One region of the Burkholderia sp. BCC1999 genome, then DNA from elsewhere that is predicted to be linked to it. Evidence: riboswitches for the same ligand, from Rfam matches in the RefSeq annotation. Region 1 holds a riboswitch; the other holds the start of a gene.
What was found. Region 1 has a riboswitch for FMN ahead of ribB (3,4-dihydroxy-2-butanone-4-phosphate synthase). Riboswitches for the same ligand answer to the same signal wherever they lie in the genome.
Positions count from the first base shown of each region.

Region 1 (4,208 bases):
CGCCGCGCGCGGTCGCGCTGATCCTCGTGCTGTTCGGCGCCGGGCTGACGATCGGCAACACGCTCGGCGGCAAGCTTGCCGACCGTGCGCTGATGCCGTCGCTGATCGCGATCCTCGTCGCGCTGATGGCCGTGATGGCCGTGTTCGCGAAGACGAGCCACCTGCCGGTCGCGGCCGCCGTCACCGTATTCGTCTGGGGGATCGCCGCGTTCGCGACAGTGCCGCCGCTGCAGGCGCGCGTGGTCGAGAAGGCCGCGAGCGCGCCGCATCTCGCATCGACGTTGAACATCGGCGCGTTCAACGTCGGCAACGCGGGCGGCGCGTGGCTCGGCGGCCTTGCGCTGGAGCACGGCTTCGCGCTCGACGCGCTGCCGTGGGTCGCCGTCGCGGTGACGTTCGCGGCGCTCGTCGTCACGTGGTTCGCGATGCGGCTCGACGCGCGCGGCCCGGCACGCGGCGCGGCGCCGGCGGCGCAGTGAGCGACGCGATAGCGGCAGGAAAAGGTTCGCGAGAAACGCATTCCTCCGCGATGCTGATAACGGTGTGAAGATAACTTCGTTTGCCCGTGCAAGGCCGGGTGATAGCGTCTCGATACGCGCCATGGCTGGCGCAACGCGATTCCGATCCCGGCTTACCCCATACGCAGGGCCGCGCAGCGGCCCGGAGGCAATGCTATGTCTTCATCCCTGGCGCTCGTGCGCGACGTGTCTTCCTTCGAGTCCGGCAACGCTGCCGACCTGCGCGCGTCCGCGTCGCTCGACGTCCTCGAGCAGGTCGTCGGCGTGAACCTCGCGCGCTTGCGCGCCGAGCGGCAACTGTCGCTCGATGCGCTCGCGCGGCTGTCCGGCGTGTCGCGCGCGATGCTCGCGCAGATCGAATCGGCGCGCAGCGTGCCGTCGATCAAAGTGCTCTGCAAGATCGCCGCGGCGCTGAAGGTGTCGGTCGCCGCGTTCCTGCGCCGCCATGCGGTGAACGGCTTCGAGCACCTGGCGGCCGAACGCGCGTCGCGCGTCGTCAGCTCGAACGGCCGTTTCTCGGCCCGCGCGCTGTATCCGGAAGGCGAGCCGGCCGCGGCCGAGTTCCACGAATTGCGGATCGCGCCGCTGCATACGGAGCCCGGCGCGCGCCGCGCGCCCGGCACGACGGTCAACCTCGTCGTCAGCGAGGGCACGCTCGAAGTCAGCGTGCATGACCGCCGCCAGTTGCTGGCGACCGGCGACGCGATCGTGTTCGATGCCGATCAGCCGTACAGCCTGCGTAACCCGGGCGACAGCGAAGCGCGCGCGTTCCGCGTGACGGTGAGCCCCGAGGTGCCGCCGCGGTGGCTCGTGCCCGACGCGGCGCACGCGGCTCACTGACCGCACGGCTGGAGCGGAACGGTCGCTTTCCCGCCGTCTCGCGGGAGCGCGGAAGCGTGGCCGGGTGGTCGGCCGTTCGGACGATGCCGTTAGACGGAGTCGTCAGTAAGGTTTTAGGTGTGGTGCGCTGCGCGTCGCGCGCAGCTGTTGTATGCTTGGCCCGCCGTTGATGGGGTACCCCCGTCCGGCAATCAGTGCGTCTTCAGGGCGGGGTGAAATTCCCCACCGGCGGTAGGCTGGCGTAAGCCGGCGAGCCCGCGAGCGCCCGCGCATCCGCGCGGGGTCAGCAGATCTGGTCGAATGCCAGAGCCGACGGTCATAGTCCGGATGAGAGAAGATGTGCAGATAGTCATGTCCGTCAGGGCTGCTTCGCGATGCGTGCGAAGCGGGTTGTCGTTCTGTCTGTTTGCAATGCCCTGGAACGTTTTTCGCCCAAATCGTATTTGCGAGGAGCGTTTCACATGTCCTTGATGTCCCTTTCGTCGGCACCGGCCGACGCCTTTGCCGATCTCCCGTTGCTGGATTCCGAACCGGTGCCGCCGCGCATCGCCGCTGCGCTCGACGCCATGCGCGCAGGCCGTGCGGTCGTGCTGCAGGATGACCACGACCGCGAGAACGAAGCCGACCTGATCGTTGCCGCCGAGCGCATCACGCCCGAGACGATGGCGCTGCTGATCCGCGAGTGCAGCGGCATCGTGTGCCTGTGCCTGACGGACGACACGGTGCGCGCGCTTGAACTGCCGCCGATGGTGCAGACCAACGAAAGCCGCAACGGCACCGCGTTCACGGTGTCGATCGAAGCGCGCGAAGGCGTGCATACCGGCGTGTCGGCGGCCGACCGCGTGACGACGATCCGCGCGGCGATCGCGGAAGGCGCGAAGCCGCACGACATCGTGCGACCCGGCCACGTGTTTCCGTTGCGTGCGCAACCGGGTGGCGTGCTCGCGCGCCGCGGCCACACCGAAGGCACGGTCGACCTGTCGATTCTCGCGGGCCTGAAGCCGGCCGGCGTGCTGTGCGAGCTGATGAATCCGGACGGCACGATGACGCGCGGCGACGACGTCGAACGTTTCGCGCAACGGCACGGGCTGCCGATGCTGACGATCGCGGAACTCGTCGAGTTCCGCGAGGCGCTGGCGGTCGCGCGCGAGCGCTGCTGCGAACCGGCCTGAGCGGCGGGAAAACGGGTGCGTTAGCGCACCCGTCGCAGGCCGGCGTGACCTGACCCGGCCTGGATGACAATCAGGACTGCACGTCGCCGAATTCGCCTCGCATGCCGGCTTCGACGAGCGACGGCAGTTCGTCCATCTTGCGCATGATCCGCGTGATGCCCATCGCGCGCAGCGCGTCCGCGTAGTTGTCGGGGATGTGGCTCGCGCCGACGAACGCGATCGTCTTCATCCCGGCCGCGCGCGCGGCATTCAGCCCCGATACGCTGTCCTCGACGACGATGCAGCGCTCCGGCGCCACACCGAGCGTGTGCGCCGCATGCAGGTAGACGTCGGGGTAGGGCTTCGGCCGCGCCACCTGCTCGGAACTGAATACGCGCTCGCCGAAGATCTCGGTGAGCGACGCACGCTTCAGCGAATTGCGCACGCGCACGAGCCGGCTGTTCGACACCACGGCCGCCGGCAGCGTGACCTTCAGCAGCGCGTCGCGCACGCCGGAGATCGGCGCGAGCGATTGCGCGAGCGCGACCTCGATGTTGTGCTCGATGGTCTCGATGAAGTTCGCGGGCATTTCGATCCCGAAGCGGGATTCGATTCCGGTGAGGAAGCGCGACGTCTGCTGGCCGAATGCCGACTTGGCAGCGGCTTCGAAATCGAGGTTCGGGAACGTGGCGGACAGCGTTTCAAGCAGTACGCGGTCGGCAATGACTTCGCTGTCGACGAGCACGCCGTCGCAGTCGCAGATGAGGTGATCGAGCATGATGGTGACAAAGCAGACAATCGGCGACGCCGATCAATTCGTCATCATACGTGCTTTCACGCGCGCGCCGCGCGCCGTTTCGGCAAATTTGCCCGATCCGGCCGTAGCGTTGCCGCGCTTCATGCAGGCGTGCTGCGGATTGCGTGACGGCGGCGGCCTGTTTGCCCGGGCCGTCGCCGCTTGTCGCGTTACAGCTCGATCACGCGCCCCGTTTTCCACGATGTCATCGCGGCCTCGGCAAGTTCGAGCGCGGCGAGCCCGTCGTCGATCGTCGTCCTGACCGGCGTGCCGTCGCGCAGCGCGTCGACGAAGTGCGCGAGCTCGGCCGCGTACGCATGCCGGTAGCGTTCGAGGAAGAACGGCTCCGGCACGTCCGTCGCGATACCTCCGGCGAGCCACGCGCTTACCTCGGTCGGCCGCACGTTGCCGGCTTGCAGCATCCCGTTGCTGCCGAGCAGCTCGAAGCGCTGGTCGTAGCCGTAGGCCGCGCGTCGCGACGTGTTGATCTGGCACAGCAGCCCGCGCCGCGTGCGGATCGTCACGGCGGTCGAATCGATGTCGCCTGCTGCGCGCACGGCCGGGTCGGTCAGGCAACTGCCGGTTGCGTGCAGCGTCTGCGCTTCGTCGCCGAGAATCCAGCGGAACATGTCGAAGTCGTGGATCAGCATGTCCTTGAAAATGCCGCCCGAGCTGCGGAGGTAGTCGACCGGCGGCGCGCCGGGGTCGCGGCTCGTGACGACCAGCATTTCCGGTGCACCGATCTCGCCGCGCTCGACACGTGCCTTCAGCGCGGCGAACGTCGGATCGAAGCGGCGCTGGAAGCCGATCATGCAGGTCACGCCGGTGCGCCGCACGACGTCCGCGCATGCGCGCGAGCGCTCGATGCTCAGGTCGACCGGCTTCTCGCAGAACACGGCCTTG
Region 1 is NZ_CAJPHP010000016.1:91,015-95,222, forward strand. It holds gene U5809_RS23145 (MFS transporter) at 1-479, shown strand, start outside; gene U5809_RS23150 (helix-turn-helix domain-containing protein) at 675-1,358, shown strand; FMN riboswitch at 1,553-1,701, shown strand; gene ribB (3,4-dihydroxy-2-butanone-4-phosphate synthase) at 1,820-2,530, shown strand; gene U5809_RS23160 (HAD family hydrolase) at 2,601-3,287, opposite strand; gene iolG (inositol 2-dehydrogenase) at 3,476-4,208, opposite strand, start outside.

Region 2 (4,208 bases), on a different contig from region 1:
GTGCCGGGCGCGACGGGGTCGCCATCGTCGTCCACGACGCGGCCCGTGTTGTACTCGGTCAGGTAGTTGGAGAAGCGGTTGTAGAACACGCCGACGCTGCCGCGATTCGGGCCGCTCGCATAGCGCAGCGACAGGTCGGTCGACACCGCTTTCTCCTTCGATGCGTTCGGGTTGCCGATCAGGAACTGGCCGGTCGCATCGTGCGGGCCGTTCGAATACAGCTCGTAGAAGGTCGGCGCGCGTTCGGTGTACGCGACGTTCGCGGCGACCGACCATACCGGCGTAAGCGAAAACAGTGCGCCGGCGGACAGGCTGCCCGCGTTGAAGTCGCGCGGCTGCGCGCCCGCGAATTTCTCGACGCCGGCCGGATCGGGGTCGACCTTCACGTGCTCGAAGCGGCCGCCGAGGCTCAGCTTCAGTGCGGGAACGACCTGCCATTCCTCGAGACCGAACAGCGCGACGCTGTTCGTGCGGGTGGACGGCACGAGCATTTCGTCGCCGAGCGCGGAGAACGTGTTCTGGCCGAACTGCACGCCGATCGCGCCTTCGAACGGGCCGATCTTGCGGTGCCGCGCCTCGATGCGCGCTTCGTAGCCGCGATTGCGGAAGGTGGTCGCCGTCTCGCCGTTGTCGACTTCCTTGTGGCGGTAGTCGGTGTACGCGAAATCGAATTTCAGCTTCGTGAACGGCCCGCTCAGGTTGCGCACCTCGGATGCGAACGCGAGGCGCTCCTGCCGCATCCGCAGCCGCACGTCGCTTTCGGCAACCGAGCCGTAGTTCGATTCGTAGCCGCTGTACGACAGGCCCGCGAAGCCGTCGGCCCAGGTGTACGAGGCACCGACCGCGCCGCCGTGCACACGGCCATCGCTGTTCGGCACGTTGCCTTCCGGCTGCGGCGTGTCGGGGCCGTCGAGCGCGCGTTGCTGGCTGCTGCGCGCGTAGCCGGGAATCCGCAGCTTGCTCGTTTCGCGGTCGAACGCGTCGACGTGGAACGCGAAGCGGCCGTTGCCGCCTTCGACCTGCGCAGCACCGGCTCGCACGGAATTCGCGCCACCGTAGCGCGCGTCGAGCGCACCCGTCACGCCCTGGATCGCTTCGCGCGGAATCCGGTTGTCGATCGTGTTGACGACGCCGCCCACCGCGTTGCCGCCGTACAGCAGCGCGGCCGGGCCGCGCACGATTTCGACGCGTTCGATCGACAGCGGATCCTGCGGCACCGCGTGGTCGTACGACAGCGACGACGCGTCATAGGCCGCGACGCCGTTCTGCAGCAGCCGGATCCGGTCGCCATCCATCCCGCGGATGATCGGGCGGCCGACCATCGGCCCGTAGGTCGTGGTCGATACACCGGGCAGCCCGTTGAGCGTTTCGCCGAGCGAATCGGCCTGGCGGCGCGTCAGCGCATCGCCGGAGAGCTGCACGGTCGGCGCGATCAGTTCGGTGTCGCCGAGCGGGTTCGCGGTCACGAAGATCGGCGCCAGCGGCGTGCTGGCCGGTGCCGAGCTCGACGACGCGGGCGTATCGGCTTGCGCGTGGGCGACGGCGGCGAACAGCATCAGCGAAAGTGACGAGAGTGGGCGAAGCGGTAAACGAGGGAGGTCGCGCATGGTCGGTGAATCGGTTGGAATCGGATCGGATAACGAGCGATGCGGGTCACGGCTGGATACGATATATTGTTGCGTCATTGACGCGCAGTGACCCGATGGAACATGGCTCGGCGAGGCTTGGCCACCCACAGTGGAACGGCGTAAGGCGGACGAGCACGTGAAATGATATGTTATATCATTTCAAATTCCAAGCCGGTTGGCAGGTTCCCGTCGGGTTTCTGTCGGATCGGTGAAAAGGGCGGTTGGAGCGGAGGGGCGACCGCGGGAAACGGCCGGGGAGCGCGCCAGGCGCATGAAGCGGGCGGAGCCGTTGAAGAACCGACACGACGAGACTGTGATAGATTTCCGGCGCGGCCAATGTGCCGCGAACGTTCTCAGGGCGGGGTGAAATTCCCCACCGGCGGTAATCGCGCGATTGCGCGTAGCCCGCGAGCGCTTGCCCGCACGCATGTGCACGGCAAGGTCAGCAGACCCGGTTCGATTCCGGGGCCGACGGTTAAAGTCCGGATGAGAGAGAGCGGGGTTCGTTGCGTACGCAAGGTACGCGGCTTGTCCCTGTGCGCCCATTCAACTCACACAGGACCCATCGATGACCCAACTTGCTTCCCCCTCCCAAACTGCTGCTCTGCGGATCGCTTTCGTCCAGTCGTGCTGGCACAAGGAGATCGTCGACCAGTGCCGAAACGCGTTCGTCGACGGGCTCGCCAACGCGAACCTGAGCCAGGCGGATTGCGACTTCTTCGAAGTGGCAGGCGCTTTCGAGATTCCGCTGCATGCCAAATTGCTCGCGAAAACCGGTAAGTACGCGGCCATCGCGTGCGCCGGCCTGGTGGTCGACGGCGGGATCTATCGCCATGACTTCGTCGCGCAAGCGGTGATTTCCGGCCTGATGCAGGTGCAGCTCGAAACCGGCGTGGTGGTGCTGTCGGCGGTGCTGACGCCGCATCATTTCCACGGCGCCGAGCATGTCGCGTACTTCCACGAGCACTTCCTCGTGAAGGGCGCGGAGCTCGCGCATGCGTGCGTCGATACGATCGGCAAGGTCGCGGCGCTGAAAGCGGAACCCGTGGTCGCCGCGATTGCGCAGGCTGCCTGACGCCGTGCGGTGTGCCTGCCGCCGCGCGATGAATGGTGTCGCGCGGCGGCGTGGCGGTCAGCTTTGCATCAACATGAAAATCGAATCGAAAACGCGAATCGCAATCGCTTTCGATTGATACCGGCGCGAGCCGGTTGCGCAGGGGAGCGTGCCGCTCAGCGCTCCGCCGGAAACCGGTCCTGCAACGCGTGCAGCCAGCGCGCGACGACATCGAGTTCGTCGTCGGAAAACCCGTCGCACAGCTTGCCGTTCAGTTCGCGCAGCAGCACGCGTGCGCGCTTGAGCGCCGCGTGGCCCTCGTCGGTCAGGTACAGCCGTGTTGCGCGGCCGTCGTCCGAATCGGCATGACGCGTGATGAGACCGGCCTTTGCCATCCGGTCGGCGAGCCCTGTCATCGCGGACGGCGCGAGCTGCAGCGCGGCGCCGACTTCGCCGATCAGCGCGCCATCCTGCCTGGCGAGACAGAACAGCGCGCCAGCCTGCGCGGCGCTCGCGCGCGTCTCGGTTTCGGCCTTGCGGTCGATCCAGCGCTGCACGCGCCGCTGGCCGATGTTCAACATGAAAAACAGTCGTCGGTCTTCGCTCAAGCTGGGTTCCCGGCTGCAATGGAAAGGGAGGGACGGCTCGCGCTGCGCGGCGTGTCGAGCGCCTGCGCGAGCCAGTCGGCCACGTCGGGCCACAGCACGGTGCCGGGCCGGCTGCGAAAGAAGCCCATGTGCCCGACCGGGCCGCTGCCCGCCGCGTGCGGATCGATCTGGCGGCGTTCGACCTTCGCGCGGGTCAGATAGCTTACCAGCAGCCCGATCGCAGCCGGGTTCGCCCATGGATCGTCGTCGAAACCGAGCGCGAGGATCGGCAGTTGCTGTTTCGAGAAGCGCTCGGCCGCGCCGAGCGTCGGATCGTCGAAGAAATAGTGCGGCAACGTCGTCCAGCGGCTCCATTCGCGGAACACGCCGGCCGGCAGATCCTCGCCGAGCCCGAGCCGCTTGCCGGGTACATAGCCGAGCAGCGTGGACATCAGCGGGCCGAGCACACGCAAAATCAACCGAACCTTCAGGCGTTCGGCCGCCTGCGCGATCAGCCGTGTGCTGCCCGCATGCGCGGCGACGAGCACGGCCGCGCGCAGGTGCGGCGTGGCGGCGGACAGCCCGATCGCATGCCCGCCGACACTGTGGCCGACCGCCAGCAGCGGCAGCCCGTCGTACGCCTGCCGTGCCCATGCGGTCGCGGCGCCCACGTCGAGCTCCATCCAGTCACGCATGCGCGACTTCAGCGCGGCCAGGCGGGAGGGCCGCGATGCGCCGATGCCGCGATAGTTGTAGGTCAGCGCCGCGAAGCCGCGTTCGGTGAGGAAGCGCGCGAAGCCCGCGTACAGCCGCTCGGGCACGGCCGTTGCCGGATGGATCAGCACCAGCGCGCGCGGCGCGGCGTCCGGCGACCACAGCGTGCCGTGCAGCGTGTAGCCGTCGGCGGCGGAAAACTCGATGGGTTGGGAGGTCATGGCC
Region 2 is NZ_CAJPHP010000002.1:315,456-319,663, forward strand. It holds gene U5809_RS04335 (TonB-dependent receptor) at 1-1,556, opposite strand, end outside; FMN riboswitch at 1,974-2,130, shown strand; gene U5809_RS04340 (6,7-dimethyl-8-ribityllumazine synthase) at 2,197-2,703, shown strand; gene U5809_RS04345 (MarR family winged helix-turn-helix transcriptional regulator) at 2,859-3,290, opposite strand; gene U5809_RS04350 (serine aminopeptidase domain-containing protein) at 3,287-4,204, opposite strand.
Region 2: linked by a shared signal. The riboswitch ahead of U5809_RS04340 (6,7-dimethyl-8-ribityllumazine synthase) and the one ahead of ribB (3,4-dihydroxy-2-butanone-4-phosphate synthase) in region 1 are both predicted to bind FMN.